DNA from 3 places in the Pelomonas nitida genome. Region 3 is predicted to be linked to each of the others. Evidence: predicted binding sites of a transcription regulator. Region 3 holds the regulator's gene; each other region holds the start of a gene.
The links. The regulator FNR, encoded in region 3, switches genes on or off when oxygen is low (the NO sensors DNR and NnrR bind a similar motif). The targets are predictions, from matches to a motif close to TTGATNNNNATCAA.
Positions count from the first base shown of each region.

Region 1: nifA (nif-specific transcriptional activator NifA) is a predicted target of FNR. The motif match lies at 1,887-1,900, and genes of this name have one in related genera.
Region 2: cyoA (ubiquinol oxidase subunit II) is a predicted target of FNR. The motif match lies at 1,588-1,601, and genes of this name have one in related genera.

Region 1 is NZ_JBIGIA010000002.1:52,125-56,526, reverse strand. Features, by position in the region: gene ACG00X_RS02860 (FAD-dependent oxidoreductase) at 1-1,022, shown strand, start outside; gene ACG00X_RS02855 (ferredoxin family protein) at 1,019-1,318, shown strand; gene ACG00X_RS02850 (RrF2 family transcriptional regulator) at 1,329-1,856, shown strand; gene nifA (nif-specific transcriptional activator NifA) at 2,038-3,837, shown strand; gene ACG00X_RS02840 (ABC transporter substrate-binding protein) at 4,182-4,402, shown strand, end outside.
Region 2 is NZ_JBIGIA010000002.1:158,053-162,454, reverse strand. Features, by position in the region: gene ACG00X_RS03260 (MFS transporter) at 212-1,543, opposite strand; gene cyoA (ubiquinol oxidase subunit II) at 1,739-2,734, shown strand; gene cyoB (cytochrome o ubiquinol oxidase subunit I) at 2,744-4,402, shown strand, end outside.
Region 3 is NZ_JBIGIA010000003.1:79,460-83,861, forward strand. Features, by position in the region: gene ACG00X_RS04825 (urease accessory protein UreH domain-containing protein) at 1-230, opposite strand, end outside; gene hemN (oxygen-independent coproporphyrinogen III oxidase) at 255-1,658, opposite strand; gene fnr (fumarate/nitrate reduction transcriptional regulator Fnr) at 1,815-2,549, shown strand; gene ACG00X_RS04840 (BON domain-containing protein) at 2,752-3,096, opposite strand; gene ACG00X_RS04845 (sigma 54-interacting transcriptional regulator) at 3,298-4,402, opposite strand, start outside.

The sequences.
Region 1 (4,402 bases), on a different contig from region 3:
ACAAGCCGCCCTACAACCGCTACACCATCATCCGGGCGCAGTTCGACAAGTGGTTCTCCAGCAAGGTGCGCGAGGCCGGCGTGCTGCTGATCTGCGAGACCACGGTGGAGGAGTTGCTGCTCGACGGCGAGCGTGTGGCTGGCGTGCGCTGCGACCGCATGGGCGGCGAGGTCTACGCCGATGTCGTCGTCCTGGCCGACGGCGTGAACTCCACGCTCGCCCGCAAGGCGGGCTTTCACGGCGAGCTGTCGCCCAAGAGCGTGGCACTGGCCGTCAAGGAGATCCTGTTCCTGCCGGAGGAAACCATCCAGGCGCGTTTCAACATCAAGGAGGAGGAAGGCGTCGTCATCGAGATGATGGGCTCGGTCACCGAAGGCATGGTGGGCACGGGCTTCCTCTACACGAACAAGGATTCGCTGACGATCGGCGTCGGCTGCATGCTGGCCGACTTCAAGACCAACCCCAACCGCACCACGCCTTACGCGCTGCTCGAAAAGCTCAAGCAGCACCCCGCCATCGCGCCGCTGATCGAAGGCGGCGAGATGAAGGAGTACTGCGCCCACCTTATCCCCGAAGGCGGCTTCAACGCCGTGCCGCGCATCTACGGCGACGGCTGGATGATCGTCGGCGACTCCGGCGGCTTCGTGAATGCCGCGCACCGCGAGGGCTCCAACCTGGCGATGACCACCGGTCGCCTGGCGGCCGAGACCGTCATCGCCGCGAAGGCCGCCGACAGGCCCCTGACCGCACGCACGCTCAAGGCCTACAAGGACGCGCTGGACGAGAGCTTCGTCATGAAGGATTTGAAGAAATACCGGCGGCTGCCGGAGATCCTCGAATCCAGCCCGCAGTTCTTCACCACCTACCCTGCCCTGCTCAACCGTGCCGCCAAGACGATGTTCACGGTCGATGGCATCGACAAGATGACCAAGCAGCGCGAAGTCATGGGCAGCTTCAAGACGGCCCGCCGGCTCACCGGCCTGGTGGGCGATGCATTCAAGCTCTGGAGAGGTACGCGATGAACGCCGTCACCGTCAACGTGGAAGAAAAGCTCTTCCAGAACCGCTACAAGGTCGACCATGGCCGCCCGCACATCCAGATCAAGGATGCGGACATCTGCACCAACGCCTGTCAGACGCAGCAGTGCACCTTCATCTGCCCGGCCGCCTGCTACAAGGCCGAAGGCAATGGACGCGTCACGCTGATCACCGACGGCTGCCTGGAGTGCGGCAGCTGCCGGGTCATCTGCACGGAGCACACGAACGTCGCGTGGGAATACCCGCGCGGCGGGCACGGCATCCTGTTCAAGTTCGGCTGAAGGGGACCACATGCTGAACTTCACACTGAGCAGCCGCGCCTACATTGCCGTGGCCGCCATGGTCAGCCTGGAGCGCTGCGCCCAGGAAAGCCCGCTGGCCCTGCCGCAGCTGTGCGCGCATCTGGACATCTCGCTGTCCAGCGTCGAGCAGGTCTTCGGCCCGCTGCGTCGCGGCGGGCTGGTGCAGTCGCTGCGCGGGCCCGGCGGCGGCTATCAGCTCGCGCGGGCCGCGCGCGACATCAGCATCGCCGACATCGTGGCCGCCGTCGACAAGGCGCCCAAGGCAGGCACCAGCACGAGCAAGCTGCAAGGCAGCTGGCCGCTGCTGAGCCGCGCAATGACGCGCTGCCTGGCGGCGGTGTCGCTGCAAGATCTCGTCAACGACGAGCCCGAAGCGCACCAGGCCGATCCCTGCGATGAAGCAGGCCACGCACTGCGGCGGGGCATCTCGACCCGACCTGTGCTGGAGCCCGTCCGCATCCCCACGCACGCTAACAGTGTGTTTGCACTGGCTGCGGCGCTGATTGATGCGGATTGACGTTCAGTGAGGGAGAAAACACGCCGATTCCTGATCCTCGTCAAATGATGAGTGCGGCACCGCGCCCGGGCGCGATGGCGGGTGCCAGCAGGCGGGTTTCTTGCATGTATCTGCAGGTCAGCGGGCGTGCCCCGGAATGGCGCGGCCGTGATCCTGCATTGACACCCGCGAGGAGGTGGTTATGGTTCCCGCGCTGGCGCCCGAGCGATCCCACGTCGAGCTGATCACGATCTACGAGATCTGCCGCATCCTGGGCGCATCCCTCGATCTGCAGCGGAGCTTCCGCGAAGCCCTGAACGTCCTGGCCGTCCACCTGCAGCTCGAGCGCGCCATGATCGTGCTGGCGGACGAGCTCCAGGACGGAGAGAGCACCGAGCCACAGCAGCTGCGCGTGCACAGCGCAGCGGGCCTGAGCCACGAGCAGGTCGGGCGTGGCGTGTGGTCGCCGGGGGACGGCATCATCGGCCGCGTGTTTCAGTCGGGCGTGCCGGCGACGGTGCCCAACATCACCGAGTCGACCGAATTCGTCGACCGCACCGGCGCCTTCGGTGGCCAGGACGGGCGGCGCCTGTGCTTCCTGGCCGTGCCGCTGCTCAACGACCACATGGTGGTGGGCGTGCTGGCCGCGCAGCGCGAGGTGGCCGGCCAGACGCGGCTCAGCGACGACCAGCGGGTGCTGCGCATGGTGGCCACGTTGCTGGCGCAGGCCTGCGTGCTGGCGCGCGCGGTCACGGCCGAGCATCAGCGACTGCAGCTGGAGACGACAAGGCTGAAAAAGGCCCTGACACCCGAGCCCCGGGGCCGCTATACGCTGGACAGTGTCGTCGGCAACTCGGCGGAGATGCAGCGCGTGTTTGCCGAGGTACACCAGGCCGCCCCCACCCGCGCCACCGTGCTGCTGCGCGGCGAGAGCGGCACCGGCAAGGAAGCCATCGCCCGCGCCATCCACTTTCACTCCACGCGCCGCGACGGCCCATTCATCAAGGTCAACTGCGCGGCACTCACCGAGAGCCTGCTGGAGAGCGAGCTCTTCGGCCATGAGCGCGGCGCCTTCACCGGCGCCGCCGCCGACCGCAAGGGCCGCTTCGAGCAGGCCCATGGCGGCTCGCTGTTCCTCGACGAAGTGGGCGACATCAGCGCTGCCTTCCAGGCCAAGCTGTTGCGCGTGCTGCAGGAGCGCGAGTTCGAGCGGGTCGGCGGCAACCGCACGATCAAGGTGGACGTGCGGCTGATCTGCGCCACCAACCGCGACCTGGAGCGCATGGTGCAGCGAGGCGAGTACCGGGCCGACCTGTACTACCGCATCAACGTCGTCAGCATCTTCCTGCCGCCACTGCGCGAACGTCGCAGCGACGTGCCGCCGCTGGTGGCGCATTTCCTCGACCGCTACAACAAGGAAAACCGCCGCAAGCTGAAGATCTCGGCCGACGCGATGGATGTGCTGACGCACTGCTACTGGCCCGGCAACGTGCGTGAGCTGGAGAACTGCATCGAGCGCACCGCGACCATGGTCGAGGGCGACCTGATCCGCGCCATCGCCTTTCCGTGCCGGCAAAACCGCTGCCTCACGCAGACGCTGCACCACCTGGACAAGGCCGACGCGGTGGCCCCGGTGAACATCGTCCGCATCCCCATCAAGGAATCGCCCCGGCCGGCCTCGCCCACCAGGCCGGCGCTGCCGGCCCCTGCCAGCGGCGATGACGACGCAAGCGTCGAAACCTATGGTGACGGCAGCGGCGACACCGACGACGAATTCGATACTGAGGCCGACGGCGTCGTGCGCATCGGGCCCACCGAACGCCTCAACGGCGTGCCGCGCCAGTACGGCGCTGAGCCGCCGCGCGGCGAACGCGAGCGGCTGATCTGGGCCATGGAGCAATGCGCCTGGGTCCAGGCCAAGGCGGCGCGGCTGCTGCACGTCACGCCACGGCAGCTCGGCTATGCGCTGAGGAAATACAACATCGAAGTGCACAAGTTCTGATCCCTGCCGGCGTGCGAGATGGCTTCAGAGGCGGCGCGGTGCGCGTCGCTGTGTAGCACCGAAACCGCACGAAACCGCATGAAACTGCGCTTTTAGATCGGGCTCACCACACAGGCTGCGGACAGCCGGCGAACCCGCCGCGCCCCGTAGACTGCCGCCCCGCTCGCATCACGCCAGGCCAGCAGGCGTCGATTTGTTCGCGCCTGTGGCCGCTGCAGCCGGCGCCTGACACCGCAGGCCGCTCCGGCGCATGCTCGAATGCGGCGCTTCCCTGGCTCACTCCACGAGCCGCCCACCACACGCTTTCGCTGGACTTGCCCGGCGGAAACCTCCCGGAGACACCCATGACCCCATCACGGCGATTCGCCCATCGCGCCCTCGCCGCATTGCTGGCCACCGCCGGCATGCTCGGCGCAGCCAAGGCGGAATTGCTCATCGGCCAGACAGCCGGCTTCACCGGCGCGGCCGCTGGCAGCGTCAAGGAAGTCACCGCCGGCGCGTCGATGTATTTCGACACCGTGAACGCCGAAGGTGGCGTGCACGGCGAGAAGATCAAGCTGCTGTC
Region 2 (4,402 bases), on a different contig from region 3:
CCCCTTCCAATGGCGGCATCGTGGGACGGCCGGCTTGGGGGCGAGAGGCCCTGACCGGTCTCGTCGTGCCGCGAAGCCATCCTAAACCTGGCGTTGTCGAGCGGGACAGAGGGCCGCGGCCCGAACGGCGCCGGTGTGTCCGAGCCGTTGCGTTGCCGCCCACAACCAAGGCTGCGGGCCTTGCGGCCTCCGATCGAATTCGGCTAGGCGATCAGTCTTGCACGACGGCGGCGGTGCGCAGCCGCTTGTTCACGCGCAGCGCAACCAGCGTGCACACCACGCCCGACAGCAGGTAGACGCTGAGCGACACCAGCCCGAAGCGGGACGACAGGTACAGCGCCACCACCGGCGCGAACGCCGCGCCGAGCAGCCAGGCCATGTCCGCCGTAAGCGCCGCACCGGTGTAGCGGAAGTGCGGTAGGAAGTTGGACGTGACCGAGCCGGCCGACTGGCCGTAGGACAGGCCCAGCAGCACGAAGCCGATCAGGATGAAGGCCGCCTGCCCGGGCTTGCCGCCGCCCAGCATCAACGGGGCGAACAGGGCGAACACGCCGATCGCGATGGCCAGCGTGCCCAGGAAGCTGCGACGGCCGATCTTGTCGGCGATCAGGCCGGACATTGGCATCGCCGCGGCGGCGAAGGCGGCGCCCAGCAACTCCATCTTCATGAAATCACCAACGCTCTGCGCGGAGAACAGCGCAATCCACGACAGCGGAAAGACGCTCACGAGGTGGAAGAGGGCGTAGCTGGCCAGCGCCGCGAAGGCGCCGATGACGATGTGGTGGCCTTGCGCAGGCAGCAGCTCACCGAGGTGGGCGGGATCGAGCTCGTGCTCTTCCATGCGCTTCTCGTATTCGTGCGTGACGACCAGGCGCAGCCGGGCGAACAGCGCCACCACGTTGATCGCGAAGGCGGTGAAGAACGGGAAGCGCCAGCCCCAGGTCAGGAAGTCACGCGGGTCCAGGCTGCCCATCACGTACAGGAACACGCTGGACGCGACGAAAAACCCAAGGGGCGCGCCCAGTTGGCCCAGCATGGCGTACCAGCCGCGCCGGTCAGGCGGGGCGTTCAAGGCCAGCAGCGAGGGCAGGCCGTCCCAGGAGCCACCGAGCGCCAGGCCCTGGCCGATGCGGCACAGCGCGAGCAGCACGATGGCCGTCTGGCCGGCTTCCCCGTAGGTGGGCAGCAAGCCCATGCCAACGGTGGAGCAACCCAGCAGGAACAACGCACTCGTCAGCTTGGCCGAGCGACCGAAGCGGCGCTGGATCTCCATGCCGATCAGCGTGCCGACCGGGCGCACGACGAAGGCCAGCGCAAACACGAGGAAAGCATAGATCGTGCCGGTCAAGCGGTCTTCCGCGAACGGGAAGAACACGTGCGGGAAGACGAGCACCGACGCGATGCCGAAAACAAAAAAGTCGAAATATTCCGACGCACGGCCGATGATCACGCCCACGGCGATGTCGCCGGGAGCCAGTTCCTCGTCGGTTTGGCTGTTCAGAGGGCCGGACTGAGGTGTCTTGAGCGTACTGCTGGAGGTCATGATGGTCTTGTCTCCGTCGTTGCCTGGGACAAAATGTCCACTCGTTGATTTGGCTCAATCAACTTACATTCCAGCCCCACGTGCAAGATCGTTAACCCTCGCGCGTTAGACCGGATGTACCTCAACAAGTCTCTCCTCTCTCGCGTCCTGGCTGTGTCAGCCAGCGTCGCTTTGTGTGGCTGCAACGGGATCGTGATGAAGCCGCATGGCGACATCGCCCAGCAGCAGGCCAACCTCATCGTCACGTCGACGTTGCTGATGTTGCTGATCATCGTTCCGGTGATCGCGCTGACGCTGTTCTTCGCGTACCGATACCGGCAGTCCAACACGGAAGCCACTTACGCGCCCGACTGGGATCACTCCACGCGCTTGGAGCTGGTCATCTGGGGCGCACCGCTGCTGATCATCATCGCGCTGGGCGCGATCACCTGGATCAGCACGCACAAGCTGGACCCGTTCCGCCCGCTGGATCGCATCTCCGAAGACAAGCCGCTCGCCGCCGACGTGAAGCCGCTGCAGGTCTACGCGGTCGCGATGGACTGGAAGTGGCTGTTCATCTATCCCGAGCAGGGCGTGGCACTGGTCAACGAACTGGCGGCGCCGGTGGATCGTCCGATCCACTTCCACTTCACGTCGACGTCGGTCATGAACACGTTCTACGTGCCGGCCTTGGCTGGCATGATCTACGCGATGCCCGGCATGCAGACGCAACTGCACGCGGTCATCAACAAGGCGGGCATCTACGACGGCATGTCCGCGCAGTACAGCGGCGCCGGCTTCTCCGACATGCGCTTCAAGTTCCACGGCCTGAGCGACGAGCAGTTCGCGCAATGGGTGGAAAGCAACAAGGCTGGCGGCAACACGCTGACGCGTGCCGACTACCTCAAGCTCGAGCAGCCCAGCACCAAGGACCCCATCCAGCGCTTCGCCAGTGTGGAGCCGGGTCTGTGGGGCGCCATCGTCGACCGCTGCGTCGACGGCAAGAAGATGTGCTCCAGCCAGATGATGGCCATCGACGCCGCTGGCGGCGCCGGCAAGGGTGGCGTGGCGGGCACGATGCGCAGCGCCTGGCGTGACGCCGACGGCGCCGCTCGCGAGCGCACCGTCGTGGCAGCGCTTTGCACGCCGACCAATCCGCTGGGCCTGGCGCAGGCCGGCACCTCCGCCGAGACCGCTGCGCAGAAGAACTGAGTCCGACCCATGTCCAATCCCATCGTTGCGCAGCACCAGGCTGCCGATCAGCTCCACCCCATCCTCGGCCGCCTCGGCTGGGATGCGCTGCCCCTGCACGAGCCCATCCTCGTCGCCACGTTCATCGCCGTCGCGCTGGGTGGCGCGCTGGTGCTGGCGCTGATCACCAAGTTCCGCCTCTGGGGCTACCTGTGGCGTGACTGGCTCACCAGCATCGACCACAAGAAGATCGGCATCATGTACATGCTGCTCGGCGTGGTGATGCTGCTGCGCGGCTTTGCCGACGCGCTGATGATGCGTGCGCACCAGGCGATGGCCTTCGGTGACAGCGCCGGCTTCCTGCCGCCGCACCACTACGACCAGGTCTTCACGGCCCACGGCGTCATCATGATCTTCTTCGTCGCGATGCCATTCGTGACGGGCTTCATGAACTACGTCGTGCCGCTGCAGATCGGTGCCCGTGACGTCGCCTTCCCGTTCCTGAACAACTTCAGCTTCTGGATGACGGCCGGCGGCGCGGTGCTCGTGATGCTGTCGCTGTTCATCGGCGAATTCGCCAAGACCGGCTGGCTGGCCTATCCGCCGCTGTCCGGCCTGATGGCCAGCCCCGACGTGGGCGTCGACTACTACTTGTGGTCATTGCAGATCGCCGGTGTCGGGACGACGTTGTCAGGCATCAACCTGATCGCGACCATCATCAAGATGCGCGCGCCCGGCATGACGTTGATGAAGATGCCCGTCTTCACGTGGACGTCGCTGTGCACCAACGTGCTGATCGTCGCCACCTTCCCGGTGCTGGCCGCCACGCTGGCGCTGCTGACCGCCGACCGCTACCTCGGCACCAACTTCTTCACGAACGACCTCGGCGGCAACGCCATGCTGTACGTGAACCTGATCTGGATCTGGGGCCACCCTGAGGTCTACATCCTGGTGCTGCCGATCTTCGGCATCTTCTCGGAAGTCGTGTCCACGTTCAGCCGCAAGAAGCTGTTTGGCTATGCGTCCATGGTCTACGCCACGGTCGTCATCACGATCCTGTCCTACCTCGTCTGGCTGCACCACTTCTTCACGATGGGCTCCGGCGCCAGCGTGAACAGCTTCTTCGGCATCACGACGATGATCATCTCGATCCCGACGGGCGCGAAGATCTTCAACTGGCTGTTCACGATGTACCGTGGCCGCATCAAGTTCGAAGTGCCCATGCTGTGGACGGTCGGCTTCATGGTGACCTTCGTCGTCGGCGGCATGACCGGCGTGCTGCTGGCCGTGCCAGCGGCCGACTTCGTGCTGCACAACAGCCTGTTCCTGATCGCGCACTTCCACAACGTCATCATCGGCGGCGTGGTGTTCGGCGTGTTCGCCGGCATCAACTACTGGTTCCCGAAGGCCTTCGGCTTCCGCCTCGATGCCTTCTGGGGCAAGGTGTCGTTCTGGTGCTGGTTCATCGGCTTCTGGGTGGCCTTCACGCCGCTGTACGTGCTGGGCCTGATGGGCATCACGCGTCGCGTCAGCCACTTCGACGACATGACGCTGCAGCCGTACTTCGTCACGGCCGCCATCGGCGCCGGCATCATCGCGCTGGGCATCGGCGCGTTCCTGGTGCAGATCGCCGTCAGCGTGCTGCGCCGCAAGCAACTGGCCGACACGACGGGCGACATCTGGGGTGGC
Region 3 (4,402 bases):
CAGGCCGGCTGCAGCAGCGCGACGCTCTGCGACGCCCGCGCCAGCGCTTCGGCGGACGCGGCCGCCACGGCGCCGCCCGCGCCATAGCCCAGCACGCGGCCGGCCAGCAGCTTGGCGGGACGCGGCCCTGCCGCCAGCGCGCAGGGCGCACTGCACATGGCCGCGCAATGCGGCGTGCCGGCCAGCCCCATCAGCGTGGCCGATGCGATCAGCGCGACATCAAATGCCATCGGCGGCCCCGGTCACGATCGGCGTCAGATGATCTTGGAGAAACGCTCGCGGCTGGCATCAGCCTGCAGGTAGCGATCGAACACCAGCGCGACGGCACGAACGAAATACCAGCCCAGCGGCGTGACCTGGATCGCATCCGGCTCCAGCTCGACCAGCCCCTGGTCGACCAGCAGCTTCAGCCGCGCCAGCTCCGGCCCGAAATAGCTCGGCACATCGACGAGGTAGGACGCCGCGATGGACTCGTACTCCACCCGCCCCTGGCACATCAGCGCCATGATGACGGCACGGCGCACGAGGTCGTCGCGCGTCAGCGCCAGGCCGCGCTGCACGGGCAGCTGGCGCTGGCGCAGCGCGTCCTCGTATTCATCCATCGTCTTGGCGTTCTGCGCGTAGGTGGCGCCCACGCGGCTGATCGCCGACACGCCCAGCCCGACCAGATCGCAGTCCGGCTGCGTGGAATAGCCCTGGAAGCCACGGTGCAGCAGGCCCTGGCGCTTGGCCACGGCCAGCGGGTCGTCGGGCAGCGCGAAGTGGTCCATGCCGATATAGGCATAGCCCTCGCCCAGCAGCGAGCTGATCGCGCCCGACAGCATGGTGAGCTTGTCGCCGGCCGGCGGCAGCAGCTCGGCCACGATGCGCCGCTGCGGCTTGAAGCGCTGCGGCAGGTGCGCGTAGGCATACATCGCAATGCGGTCGGGCCGCAACTCGGCCACCTGCGCGATCGTGCGGGCGAAGCTCTCGGGCGTCTGCAGCGGCAGGCCATAGATCAGGTCGACGTTGGTGGACGAGAAGCCCAGTTCACGCGCGTCCTTCATCAGCGCGGCCACCTGCTCGATCGGCTGCACGCGGTGCACTGCCTTCTGCACGGCGGCGTCGAAATCCTGCACGCCGAAGGACAGGCGGTTGAATCCCAGCACGCGCAGGTGGGCCAGCCGTTGCCGGTCGACGGTGCGCGGGTCCACCTCGATGGACACCTCGGCGCCGGGCAGCAACTTGAAGCGGCGGCGCAGACCGTCCATCAAGCCGCTCAGCTCGTCGTCGGACAGGAAGGTCGGCGAGCCGCCTCCCAGGTGCAGCTGCGACACCGGCGCCATACCGCCGGATTCAGCGCCCAGCGCTTCGGCGACGAGATCCATCTCCACCTCCAGCGCCGCCAGATACGGCGCGGCGCGCTCGTGATGCTTGGTGATGATCTTGTTGCAGGCGCAGTAGTAACAGAGCTGCTCGCAGAACGGGATGTGCACGTACACCGACAACGGCTGGGCCGTGCCGCGCTGGTGCAGCGCCTGCAAGTGCTGGGTGCCCTGGTGCGCTTCGACGAAGCGGTCGGCGGTCGGGTACGAGGTGTAGCGCGGCCCGGCCACGTCGTGGCGACGCAGCAGGTCGGCAAGCTCGAGCTCGTGGGGGCGTTCGGTTACAGCAGTCATGACCGGCACTTTGCCCAGCCCCACGCGGACCGGCCTTGATCGGCATCAAGCCCGCTGCGCGCCGCCCGGCCAAGAATGCAAACCAGTTGATCCAACCCAAAAAACGCCATGCCGACGACCTTGCCGACCGTCTCCCGCATGTCGCGCTCCCCAGACATGCCGACGCCCACTTCCGACGCCATCGAGCCGCTCAAGGTCGCCTGTGCCAGCTGCAACCTGCGTGAACTCTGCCTGCCCGTGGGCCTGAACGCCAGCGAGCTCAGCAAGCTCGACGACCTCGTCACCAAGCGGCGCTCCGTGTCGCGCGGTGACCACCTGTTCCGCAACGGCGAGCGCTTCGAGTCGCTCTACGCCGTGCGCACCGGCTTCTTCAAGACCTGCGTCAACAGCGAAGACGGCCGCGACCAGGTCACCGGTTTCCAGATGGCGGGCGAACTGCTCGGCCTGGACGGCATCAGCAGCGACCACCACCACTGCGACGCCGTCGCGCTGGAAGACTCGTCGGTCTGCGTCATCCAATACGCCCAGCTGGAGGAGTTGTCGCGCGAGTTCACCGTGCTGCAGCACTCCTTCCACAAGATCATGAGCCGCGAGATCGTGCGCGACCATGGCGTGATGCTGCTGCTGGGCAATATGCGCGCCGAGGAACGGCTCGCTGCCTTCCTGCTGAACCTGACGCAACGTCTGCAGGCCCGCGGCTTCTCCGCGTCCAGCCTCGTGCTGCGCATGACGCGCGAGGAAATCGGCAGCTACCTGGGCCTCAAGCTGGAGACGGTCAGCCGCACCTTCTCCAAATTCCAGGAAGACGGCCTCATGGAAGTCAAGCAGCGCCAGTTGCGCATCCTCGACCAGGCCGGCCTGCAGGCGCTGGTGAACAACAGCCGGTGCTGACCGGAAGCCCCTCGCCCAGTCGCGCCGCGCTGAACGCGGGCGCCTCTGGTCGGTCCCCCGAGGGGACGGCGATGCTTGCGGCATCGAGCCGCAAGCACATCGCCTGAGCGGGCCGGCTTGGGGCGACCCGGCGCTCGGCCCGAAGACAAAAAAAAGGCCCCGCGGGGGCACGCGGGGCCGGGGAGATCAGGGACGGTGGGGATCAGCCGACCTTGATCTCGTTGCGCACTTCCTTCACGCCGGGCACGGCTTGCACGAGCTTGATGGCCTTTTGAGCCAGCTCGGCGCTGGGCGCCATGCCCTTCACGACCACGACGCCGGCAGCTGCGCTGCTGACGGTCAGCGGCAGGGCCTGCAGGTCCTTGTCCTGCTGCAGCGCCGCAGCGGCCTGGCTGGCGATGGCCGCATCGCCGGGCTGCGCCTGAGCGACCTGGTCTGCCGGCGCAGGAGCGGTGGCCGGCGCCATGTCGGCGGCGAAGGAAGCGCTAACGGCCGTGGCCGTCAGGGCGGCGGACAGCAGACGGACCAAGGTGGATGCTTGTTGCATGCAGATCTCCTGAGGATGCTGAGTCAAAGAAACGCGATGCCCGGGGGCACCACGACCTCCTCAGCGCAAAGGCTGTGCCAGGTCTTGATTTCCTTTTGAAATCAGCCACTTGCCCGTCGTCGGCGGCCGATCCGGTGATGCCGGCACCCGCCGCAGCAGCGGTTCTGTCGCCAGGCGGCGACAGCTCTGGCGACAGCGCCGCTAAGTGCTTGATTCGTCGGACCGCTTCGTGTCGCTGAAATCCGACGCGGTCGCCAGGGGATCGGTGCGGTAGCGCTGCGGGTCCAGCCCGTGCTTTTGCATGAGGCGGTAGAACTCGGTGCGGTTGCGGTCGGCCAGCCGGGCCGCCTCCGCGACATGCCCCGAGGTCAGCGTGAGCAACTGGTTCAGGTAGTCGCGCTCGAAGCGCTGCTTGGCATGCTGGTAGCTGAGCACGTCGGCCGCAGGCATCTGCAGCGCGCGCTGCACCTGGGCCAACGGCACCAGCGTGCCGGTCGCCAGCACGCACACCTGCTCGACGACGTTGTAGAGCTGGCGCACATTGCCGGGCCACGGCGCCGTCACCAGCGCCTCCAGCGCCTCGGGCGCGAAGCCCTTCACCGGCTTGCGATGCCGCTCGGCCAGCAGCTGCAGGAAATGCTGCGCCAGCAGCGCCACATCCTCGCGGCGCTCCGACAGCGGCGGCAGCCTCAGCTTCACGACGTTCAGGCGGTAGAACAGGTCTGGGCGGAACTGCCCTTCCGCCATCGCGAGCTCCAGGTCGCGGTGGGTGGCGGACAGCACGCGCACGTCCACGGCCACCGGCTCGTTGCTGCCCACCGGCCGCACCACGCGCTCCTGCAGCACCCGCAGGAGCTTGACCTGCAGCGACGGCGGCATGTCGCCGATCTCGTCGAGAAACACCGTGCCGCCATGCGCCGCCGGGATCAGCCCCTGCCGATGCCCCTGCGCACCGGTGAACGCCCCCTTCACATGACCGAACAGTTCGGACTCCAGCAGCGCCTCGGGGATGGCTGCGCAGTTCACCGCCACAAACGGTCGCGCCGCGCGCGGGCTGGCGTTATGCAGCGCGCGGGCCAGCAGTTCCTTGCCCGTGCCGCTGTCGCCGCTGATGAGCACGCTGGCGTCGGTGCCCGCCACGAGGCGGGCCTCGGCCAGCACCTCGGCCATGCGCGGGCTGCGGCTGACGATCTCGCGGCGCCAGGCGCCGTCGCCGTCGAAGCGCGCCGGGCCTGGCGCGTTCACCATCAGCGCTCGGTGGATCTTGGCCATGAGCTCCTGGCCGTCGAAGGGCTTGGTCAGGTAG